3 regions of the Zhengella sedimenti genome follow, and region 1 is predicted to be linked to each of the others. Evidence: predicted binding sites of a transcription regulator. Region 1 holds the regulator's gene; each other region holds the start of a gene.
The links. The regulator PhoB, encoded in region 1, activates phosphate uptake and scavenging genes when phosphate is short. The targets are predictions, from matches to a motif close to TGTCATNNANCTGTCAT.

Region 1 (3,272 bases):
ACAAAGATTGAAGAAGCACTCAAGACCATGCCGCAGAACGAAACCCACCCGCTCAAGATGCGCGGCGAGAAAGTCAGCGTCTTCTATGGCGAGAAACAGGCGCTCTATGATGTCGATCTCGACATCCGGGCAAACCAGGTGACGGCGTTGATCGGTCCTTCGGGTTGCGGCAAGTCCACCTTCCTGCGCTGCCTCAACCGCATGAACGACACGATCGACATCTGCCGCGTCACGGGCAGGATCACGCTGGACGGCAAGGACATCTACGACAAGTCCATCGACGTGGTGGAGCTGCGCGCCCGGGTGGGCATGGTGTTCCAGAAGCCCAATCCGTTCCCGAAGTCGATCCGCGAGAACATCGCCTATGGCCCGCGCATCCACGGCCTGGCGCGGTCCAAGGCCGACCTGGAGGAGATCGTCGTGACCAGCCTGCAGAAGGCGGGTCTCTTCGAGGAGGTCAAGGACCGTCTCGACGAGCCGGGCACGGGCCTTTCAGGCGGCCAGCAGCAGCGCCTGTGCATCGCGCGCGCCATCGCGGTCTCGCCGGAAGTCATCCTGATGGACGAACCCTGCTCGGCGCTCGACCCGATCGCCACCGCAAAGGTCGAGGAACTGATCGACGAGCTGAAGGAAAACTACACGATCGTCATCGTGACCCATTCCATGCAGCAGGCCGCGCGCGTCTCGCAACGCACGGCGATGTTCCACCTGGGAATCCTCGTCGAGGAAGGGGCGACGGACAAGATGTTCACCAGCCCCGACGACAAGCGCACCCAAGACTACATTACCGGCCGCTTCGGCTGAGCCTTACCAATCCGGGAGACTGCGCCATGGGCGAGCATACCGTCACCTCGTTCGACGAGGAACTGGACGCGATGGACACGATGATCCGCACGATGGGCGAGCGGGCCGCCGAGATGGTGGACATGGCCACGCGCGCGCTGCTGACCGGCGACGTGGCCCTGGCGCAGCGGGTGATCTCCGAAGACCGGTTGATGGACCAGATGCAGCGCGATCTCGACGACCGCGCCGTCATGCTCATCGGCAAGCGCCAGCCCATGGGGCAGGACCTGCGCTTCGCCGTTGGCGCCATGCGCATGGCCGGCGACCTGGAGCGCATCGGCGACCTGGCCAAGAGCACCTGCAAGCGCGTGGGCTCCATCGGCGAAATGGTGGTGATGCGCGAACCCAATTTCGGCATCGAGAAGATGGCCGGACTGGCCCGCGACCAGGTCAAGGCAATCGTCGAGGTCTATGTCGGGCGCCGCGCGGACGAAATCGAGGAGATCCGCAATCGCGACGAACAGATCGACATGGCCTATACGTCGGTGTTCCGCGAATTGCTGACCTACATGATGGAGGACCCGCGCAAGATCTCGTCCTGCACGCACCTGCTGTTTTGCGCCAAGAACATCGAGCGCATCGGCGATCATGTCACCAATATCGCCGAGAACGCCTACTACATGATCACCGGCGACCAGTTGCCGATGGCGCGGCCGAAGGTGGACAATGTCGCCGAAGGCATCGGCTGAAACCGGATACTGGCAGATGGCAACACCGCGCATTCTTGTTGTCGAGGACGAGGAACCGCTGGGCGTCCTGCTCCAGTACAATCTCGAGGCCGAGGGCTACGCGGTCGAGGTGGTCAACCGCGGCGACGAGGCGGAACTGCGCCTGCGCGAGAACGTGCCCGATCTTCTCGTGCTAGACTGGATGCTGCCCGGCGTCTCCGGCATCGAGTTGTGCCGGCGCCTGCGCCTGCGGCCCGAGACCGAACGCCTTCCCGTGATCATGCTCACCGCGCGCGGCGAGGAAAGCGACCGGGTTCGCGGGCTTTCCACAGGCGCCGACGACTATCTCGTCAAGCCGTTCTCGACGCCCGAATTCCTGGCGCGGGTGCGTGCGCTGATGCGACGGGCCAAGCCGGAAATGCTGTCCGGCACGCTGACGGTCGGCGATATCGTGCTGGACCGGGAAACCCACCGCGTCTTCCGGTCCCGCCGTGAGGTCAAGCTGGGCCCGACGGAGTTCCGTTTGCTGGAATACCTGATGCAGCATCCCGGCCGGGTGTTCTCGCGCGGGCAGCTTCTGGACAATGTCTGGGGCGAGACGATCTATATCGACGAGCGCACGGTGGACGTGCATATCGGCCGGCTGCGCAAGGCCGTCAATATCGGCAACATGCCCGATGTGATCCGCACGATCCGGGGCGCAGGCTACGCCATCCAAGAAAAGTGAGTGACAGGGGCGGGGCCATCGCGACTGCCCCTTCCTCCGGCCGTCACCTGAAGCTCAGCCTTATGCGCAAGGCCAGGCTTTGCCCCGGCACTTCGTCTGGCGGGCGCGGATAGGGGGCGGCGCCACGCGCGGCCTGGAGCGCCCTTTTGTCGAGCGACGGGTCGCCGGAACTGGAACTGACGCTGGCACCGAGAAGCGCACCAGAACGGGCGATGCGAAGGCTGAGGCCGACGGTGCCGCGCCCGCCCGCACCCCGCGGCTTGCGCCGGGCGACATGGCTGTTCACGCGCTGGCCATAGCTCGCCATGGCCTTGCGCAATTGCGCGCGTGACGGGGCTGCGCCCTGGCCCCGTGCCCCTTGCCGGGTGGTGGTGTCCCTGCCGGTTGCCTTGCCCGCGCCCGCCTTCCGCTCCTGCCGTCTTTCGATGGCGCCCTGTGCTTTCTTCTCCGGCCGTGCGGGTCTGGCCGCCTTCGGGGGCGGCGGCGCGGGGGCCGGCCTGATGTCCGGGCGCGGCGCCGGCAGAACGGCGACGGTCTCAGGCAGGTCGGCCCAGCTTTCGCTTTGCGGCGGTTCGGGAATTGCCGGGGCGATGGCGGGCATGCCGATGCGGGGCAGGGCGACGGCGATGTCGCTTGCCTCAAGCGCCACGAGAGGCGGTGCGTCCGGAAATACAGGCACGGGCAGCGCAATGGCGGAAGGCGTCATCGCGGCCGCATGCGAGATCTTTTCCGGGATGGCATCGGTCTGCGGCACGGTTTGCTCCGGCGCGGTATCGTCACCATCCTCGCCCGGCGCTTCGATGAGCGTGACGGTCACCGCCACATCGCCGGCCTCGCCGGCATCGCCACCGCCGGCGATCCCGTTGGCGACAACGGCGGCGAGGGCTGCATGGAGGCCGAGCGACAGCAGGATGGCCAGAGCGGTGCGCAGGGTCTTCATGGCCTGGCCTCCACGATCATCGTCAGGGTGGTCACGCCGCCGGCGCGCAGTCTTTCCGTCACCTGCACGACGGACGCGGCGCCGGCATTGCGGT
Region 2 (3,272 bases), 740 kb from region 1:
CCAGGTCTGGGCACGGGAGACGATCTGCACCGAGGGATCATCGGCCACGAGCGCGAAATAGGAATAGAGCGGCGCGGAGGTCTCGCCGACCGGTGTGCGCACATAGGCAAGGGTCGCCTCGTGCTCGGCCTTCACCGAGGCCTCGACCTCGGCGCTGCTTTCGACGAGCGGATTGACCTTGCGCTCCACGCGCTCATAGATCGGGCGCGTCTCGACCATGGAGTCCACCACCTTCCAGGTGTTGCCGTCACGCTCGACAAGGAGGTCGATCAGGCCCATGTGCGAGCCCCAGAAACCGGCCTGTACCGCCGGCTTGCCGAACAGGCGTCCCCTGGCGGCGTCCACGCCCTCCAGGCCCTCGAACGCCTTGCCCGGGAAGACCAGATGCTGGTGACCGGTGAAAATGGCATCGATGCCTTCCACCTCCCCCAGGAAGAGCGAGGCGTTTTCCATGCCGTCCACCCGTTTCGCGTCGATGCCGGAATGGGAAAGGGCGACGACGATATCCGCGCCCTCCTCCTTCATCTGCGGAACCCAGGCGGCGGCGGCCTCGACAATATCGCGGGTCATCACGTTGCCGCTGAGATGGCGGGAATCCCAGACCATGATCTGCGGCGGGACAAAGCCGATGAAGCCGACGCGGATGGCGTGCTCCTGGCCCGCGCCGTCGACGACCGTCCTGTCCAGGATCACGTAGGGCGACATGTAGAGATCGTCATCGCGCGGATTGGCCGCCAGCGTGGTGCCGCGCACGAGATTGGCGCAGACCAGCGGGTAACCGGCACCGGCATTGACCTTGTCCATGAAGGACAGGCCATAGTTGAATTCGTGGTTGCCAAGCGTTCCGCAGTCATATCCCAGCACGTTCATCGCCTGGATCACGGGGTGCATGTCGCCTTCCTTCATGCCCCGTTCATAGGCGATCCAGTCGCCCATCGGGTTGCCCTGAAGGTAGTCGCCATTGTCGACGAGAAGGGAATTGCCGGCCTCCTTGCGGAAGTCACCGATGACTCGCGCGGTACGGGCCAGGCCCATCGTGTCATTGGGTTTGTCGGCGTAGTAGTCATAGGGCATGACCGCCACGTGGATGTCGGTCGTCTCCATGATACGCAGATGCGCCTGGCCGGCCGATGCGCGCGCGGCGAAGGGATGCAGTGCGATGAGCGCCGAGGACGCCGCGGCGCCGGCCATGAACGAACGTCTTGTCAATCTGTGTGCTGATCCGAGCATGCGAGGAACTCCCAGGTTTGCAACGTCTTCCGGCCAGACGCCCCACCCTCTTTCGCCGGCGCAGAAGTGTGCGGTTGAATCGGCGCGAAGTCCAGCAGGGCGTTGCGACAGGGCGATGACGGGGGAGCAAATGCCTGCGCCGGCATCAGGCTCGACGGCGGACACGGAAAAGGCCGGGATTTCCCGGCCTTTTCGAGGGTGGGGTCTGCACGACCCGGTTACCTGTTGATATCGCGTTCCTCGATGGCGGGACCGTAATCGAGGTTCGGCTCCTCGCCCGCTTCTCCGGCCATCGTGGAATTGTCCGGGATCGAAGCTGTCGGCATGGTGTCGAGCAGCATCGGATCGGCATATCCACCGCGGTAGACATTCCTTTCGGCGGGACCCTTGTTGTATTCGTCCTGCACGGCGGCCGAGTAGTTACCATAAAGCTGCGGCGGCTCCTCGGCGAAGGCGGCGGTGGAAAGCGCGGCGCTAGCGGCGAAAGCTGCCAGAATCATCCGTTTCATGTCTGTACTCCCTTGTTGACATTGATCGAATTCGTTGCCGGCTTCTCTGCGCCGGTCGTGTTGGAAACGGGCGCAACCGGCGTGTTGTTTCGTGAATGCGGGTAAACAGTCGGTCACGAATTGTTTGACGTCCGGATGTGAACCAGGCACGGAAAATCACGTAAACGCGGCCCTTGCCGGGGATTGCTACTTGCCAGCAGGATGCGTTCGTGATTATATTTCGATAATTCTGGAAATTTGGAATCAATGGACAAGACGGCTGCCCTTTCCGCGCTTTCGGCCCTGTCGCAGGACATGCGCCTCGATGTGTTCCGCCTGCTGGTCCAGGCCGGCGGGACCGGCGTGGCGGCCGGCGACATCGCGCGGCGTCTCGACGCGCTGCCCAACACGCTGTCGGCGAACCTGAAGATCCTGGCGCAGGCCGGGCTCGTGCGGGCCGAGCGGCACGGGCGGACGATCCTCTACCATGCCGACTTCACCGGCATGCGCGACCTTCTCGCCTTCCTGATGGAAGATTGCTGCAACGGGGCGCCGGAACTTTGCGCGCCCGTCATCGACGCCGTGACCTGCGGCTGTCCGGAGTGACCCCCCTTGAAATCCAGGCCGATCAACATCCTCATCCTGTGCACCGCAAATTCCGCGCGCTCGATCCTTGGCGAAGCGCTGATCCAGCGGCTCGGACAGGGCCGCTTCCGGGCCTTCTCGGCCGGATCGCAGCCACGCGGCATCCCCAACCCGACGGGCCTGAAACTGCTGGAAAGCCTCGGCCACGACATTTCCGGCTTCCGCTCCAAAAGCTGGGACGAATTCGCCGGAGCCGACGCGCCGCAAATGGACATCGTGATTACCGTCTGCGATTCGGCAGCCGGCGAATCCTGCCCCTTGTGGCCCGGCGCGCCGGTCAAGGCGCATTGGGGCATTCCCGATCCGGCCGGCAAGGGCGAGACGGAGGAAGCGCGACTGGCCGCGTTCCGCCAGGCCTACGACCTGCTGGAAGCCCGCGTGGCCGCTCTCGCCGCCCTGCCGGTGGAAGAGATGAGCGCAGACGCCCTTTCAGCCGCCCTGGCAAGGATCGGCGCCATGGACGGCGCGACCGCCATGGCGCAGGCGCAGGACGCGGAGGGCTGATCGCGTGACATTCGACCTGAAACGACGCCTCGTGGCCGAGGCACTCGGTACCGGACTGCTGGTCGCCACCGTGGTCGGTTCGGGCATCATGGCGGACCGGCTGTCGGACGATGTCGCGGTTTCGCTGCTCGGCAACACGATCCCGACCGGGGCGATCCTGTTCGTTCTCATAACCACGCTGGGCCCGGTCTCCGGCGCCCATTTCAACCCCGCCGTCAGCGTGGCCTTCGCGATCCGGCGCAGCCTGCCTTTCGGCGAACTGGCACCCTATGTGCTGGCGCAGATCGCCGGGGGCATTGCAGGATCGCTTCTCGCCCATGCCATGTTCGAACTCGACATCGTGCAGTTCTCGCAAACGGCGCGCACCGGCGGCGGCCAGTGGATCGCCGAAATCGTTGCCACCTT
Region 3 (3,272 bases), 590 kb from region 1:
ACGTTGCCGTGCAGACGGATTCGGGCGTGCGCTGGTTTTCCTGGATCGAGCATTCGATCCGCGACAGCGCGACGGGTGACGTTTCCCACCGCGCCATCGCCCGCGACATCACCGCGCGCAAGAAGGCCGAGCACGACCTGATCGAGGCGCGCGAGCGCGCGGAGGCCGCGAGCCAGGCCAAATCGCGCTTCCTGGCCACGGTCAGCCACGAAATCCGGACGCCCATGAACGGTATCGTCGGCATGGCACGGCTGCTGGCCGACACGGGCCTGACGCCGGAGCAGAAAACCTATGTCGATTCGGTGTCGACATCGGCGGACGCCCTCCTGCTGCTGATCGAGGACCTGCTCGACTTTTCCAAGATCGAGGCCGGGCGCATCGAGATCGCGCCGCAAACGGTCCCGCTGCGGGAGACGATCGACAGCGTGGTGGAACTGCTGGCATCGCGTGCCTATGCCAAGGGCATCGCCATTGCCGCGCATGTCGATCCGCGTGTGCCTGCGAGCATCGTCACCGATCCGGGAAAGCTGCGCCAGGTGCTGCTGAACCTTGCGGGCAACGCCGTCAAGTTCACCGAGACCGGAGGCGTCCGGCTTGGCGTTGCGATGTCGGCGGGGCCAGAGGGGCCGGCCGTCGCCTTCGACGTGATCGATACCGGTCCCGGCCTGAAGCCGGAAGACCAGGAGCGGATTTTCGGCGATTTCGAGCAGGCCGACGGTTCCCCGACCCGCCGCCACGGGGGCGCGGGTCTCGGACTTGCCATCTCGCGCCGGCTGGTGACCGCGATGGGCGGAACGGTTTGCGTCAAAAGCGAGCCCGGCGCCGGATCGGTCTTCACCGTCACGCTGCCATGCGAGGCCTGCCCCGCGGCCCGTCAGCCGAAGCTGGCCGGACGCCGCTACCTCCTGCTTTTGAAAAACCGGACCGAGGCCGAAGCCATCGCGGCCACGCTGACATCGGAAGGCGCGGAAGCCCTGCTCTGCGACGGGCCGCAACAGGCCTTCGCAAACGCTCCCGACCGGTTCGACGCCATGCTGATCGACGCCGACCTGGAGCAGGGCGACACCCTGGAGCGGCTGCGGGCGGCCGGCTTGAGCAGCGCCAACCCGGTCATCCTGATCGCACCGGGCGACCGCGGCCGCCTTGGCACGTTGCGCACCTTCGGCTATCTCAACTTCCTTGCGCGTCCGGTGCGCGGGACAACGCTGCTGCGCATTCTCGGCGGCGAACCGGCCGGCGGAACGGCGGCGGCCTTGCCGCCAAGGCCGGCGCGGGCACCGGGGAAAACGGGGGTGCAGGGCCTGTCGATCCTGCTTGCCGAGGACAACCCGGTCAATGCCATGCTGGCGCGCGCCGCGCTGGAGCGGGCCGGACATCATGTGACGCTTGCGCAGGATGGCGGGCGCGCGGTCGAACTCTACGCACAGAACAACAGCACCCTTTTCGATGTCGTGCTGATGGACCTGCACATGCCCGTGCTCGACGGTCTGGACGCCATCGACCGTATCCGCGCCATGGAACAGGCGGGCGGGTGGACGGAAAAACCGGTCCTTGTACTGACAGCGGATGGCCAGGAAGAGACCCGCGCACGGGCCATCGCCCATGGCGCAAACGGTTTCCTGACCAAGCCGCTGGACCCGGACCGACTCACCGCCGCCGTGCTCGATGCCACGGACGCGGCGGCCTGACGCCGGTTGCGAAATCCGTCATCGCCGCGTGACAGCGCCGGCCCGCTGTCACCGGCCTGTTGCATTGGGCCTGTATCGGGACCGGCAACAGCACCGCAATGGAGATTCGCCGCCATGCATGGCCGCTTGATTGCCCGCGAGATTCAGCCTAACGCATCCTTTGTGATGGAACATGCCCACGCAATCAGCGCGCTCGCGGAGCCGAAGGGCGTTCTCGGGCGGATCGGCACGATGGAAGTGCGCCTGGCGTGCAGCAGCGCCGAAATCGCGGCAGCGCAGGCTGTGCGATTTCGCGTCTTCTATGAGGAACTGGGTGCGCGGCGCGCCGAAATCCACGATCTGGAACGGCGCGACGCCGACCGCTTCGACACGATCTGCGACCACCTGCTGGTCATCGACACGGCGATCGACGGCCCGGAGGATCAGCAGATCGTCGGCACGTACCGGCTGTTGCGCCAGGAGCGGGCGCTTGCCGGCGGCGGCTTCTACACCAGCGGCGAATTCAACCTGGACAGCCTGATCCGCCGGCATCCCGCCCGCAACTTCCTGGAGCTCGGCCGCTCCTGCGTGCTGCCCGCCTATCGCCACAAGCGCACGGTGGAACTGCTCTGGCAGGGCATCTGGACCTATTGCAACCATCACAGGATCGACGTGATGACAGGCTGCGCGTCGCTGCCGGGTACCGTGCCCGCGGCCCATGCCGAATCGCTGAGCTTCCTGGCCCACAACTTCACGGCGGCCGGCCATTGGCGGGCCAGCGCCCTGCCGGCCCATTACCAGACGATGGATCTCATGCCGGCCGAGGCGGTGAACCCGAAGACGGCGGTCGCCGCCCTGCCGACCCTGGTGAAGGGTTATCTGCGGCTCGGCGCCATGATCGGCGACGGCTGCGTGATCGACCCGGATTTCCGCACCGTGGATGTCCTGATCATCCTGCCCGTCGAGCGGATCGGAGAGCGCTATCTCCAGCATTACGCGCCGAAGCAATAGCCTCGGCGGTCCCGGTCATCGCCGGGACGTCAGCAGCGCCTTGAGCCTGTAGATGGCGTCGAGCGCCTCGCGCGGGCTCATCTCGTCAGGCAGAAGCTCAGCCACGGCCCGTTGCAATTCATCGTCAGCGCGCGGTTCCGGTTTCGCGGTGCGGACCGTGGCGCTGAACAGCGGCAGGTCGTCGGCGAGCCGTGCCGCCGGCGAAGCCGTTTCGCCGGCTTCCAGTTTCTGCAGAACCTCGCGGGCGCGCTCCACGACCGGTTCGGGCAGGCCGGCAAGCCGCGCCACCTGGACGCCATAGGAGCGGTCGGCGGCGCCGCGCGCCACCTCGTGCATGAAGATCACCTCGCCGTTCCATTCGCGCACCTTCACGGTGACGGAATGAAGGCGCGGCAGGCGCGCCGTCAGGGCGTTCATCTCGTGGAAATGGGTGGCGAAGATGGCGCGGCAGCGGTTGCTGTCATGCAGGAACTCCATCGCGGCCCAGGCAATCGACAGCCCGTCGAAGGTGGCGGTGCCGCGCCCGATCTCGTCGAGGATCACCAGCGAGCGCGGGCCGGCCTGGTTGAGAATGGCCGCCGTCTCGACCATTTC

Region 2: the regulator PhoB is predicted to act here: its motif matches at 1,335-1,351, upstream of ACLB6G_RS01105 (bifunctional 2',3'-cyclic-nucleotide 2'-phosphodiesterase/3'-nucleotidase).
Region 3: the regulator PhoB is predicted to act here: its motif matches at 1,735-1,751, upstream of olsB (l-ornithine N(alpha)-acyltransferase).

Annotation. Positions count from the first base shown of each region.
Region 1 is NZ_JBKFFP010000001.1:961,866-965,137, forward strand. It holds gene pstB (phosphate ABC transporter ATP-binding protein PstB) at 28-804, shown strand; gene phoU (phosphate signaling complex protein PhoU) at 831-1,532, shown strand; gene phoB (phosphate regulon transcriptional regulator PhoB) at 1,549-2,238, shown strand; gene ACLB6G_RS04760 (energy transducer TonB family protein) at 2,282-3,178, opposite strand; gene ACLB6G_RS04765 (ExbD/TolR family protein) at 3,175-3,272, opposite strand, start outside.
Region 2 is NZ_JBKFFP010000001.1:217,055-220,326, forward strand. It holds gene ACLB6G_RS01105 (bifunctional 2',3'-cyclic-nucleotide 2'-phosphodiesterase/3'-nucleotidase) at 1-1,230, opposite strand, end outside; gene ACLB6G_RS01110 (hypothetical protein) at 1,449-1,739, opposite strand; gene ACLB6G_RS01115 (ArsR/SmtB family transcription factor) at 1,986-2,324, shown strand; gene ACLB6G_RS01120 (arsenate reductase ArsC) at 2,331-2,867, shown strand; gene ACLB6G_RS01125 (aquaporin) at 2,872-3,272, shown strand, end outside.
Region 3 is NZ_JBKFFP010000001.1:367,252-370,523, forward strand. It holds gene ACLB6G_RS01915 (PAS domain-containing hybrid sensor histidine kinase/response regulator) at 1-1,688, shown strand, start outside; gene olsB (l-ornithine N(alpha)-acyltransferase) at 1,854-2,678, shown strand; gene mutS (DNA mismatch repair protein MutS) at 2,694-3,272, opposite strand, start outside.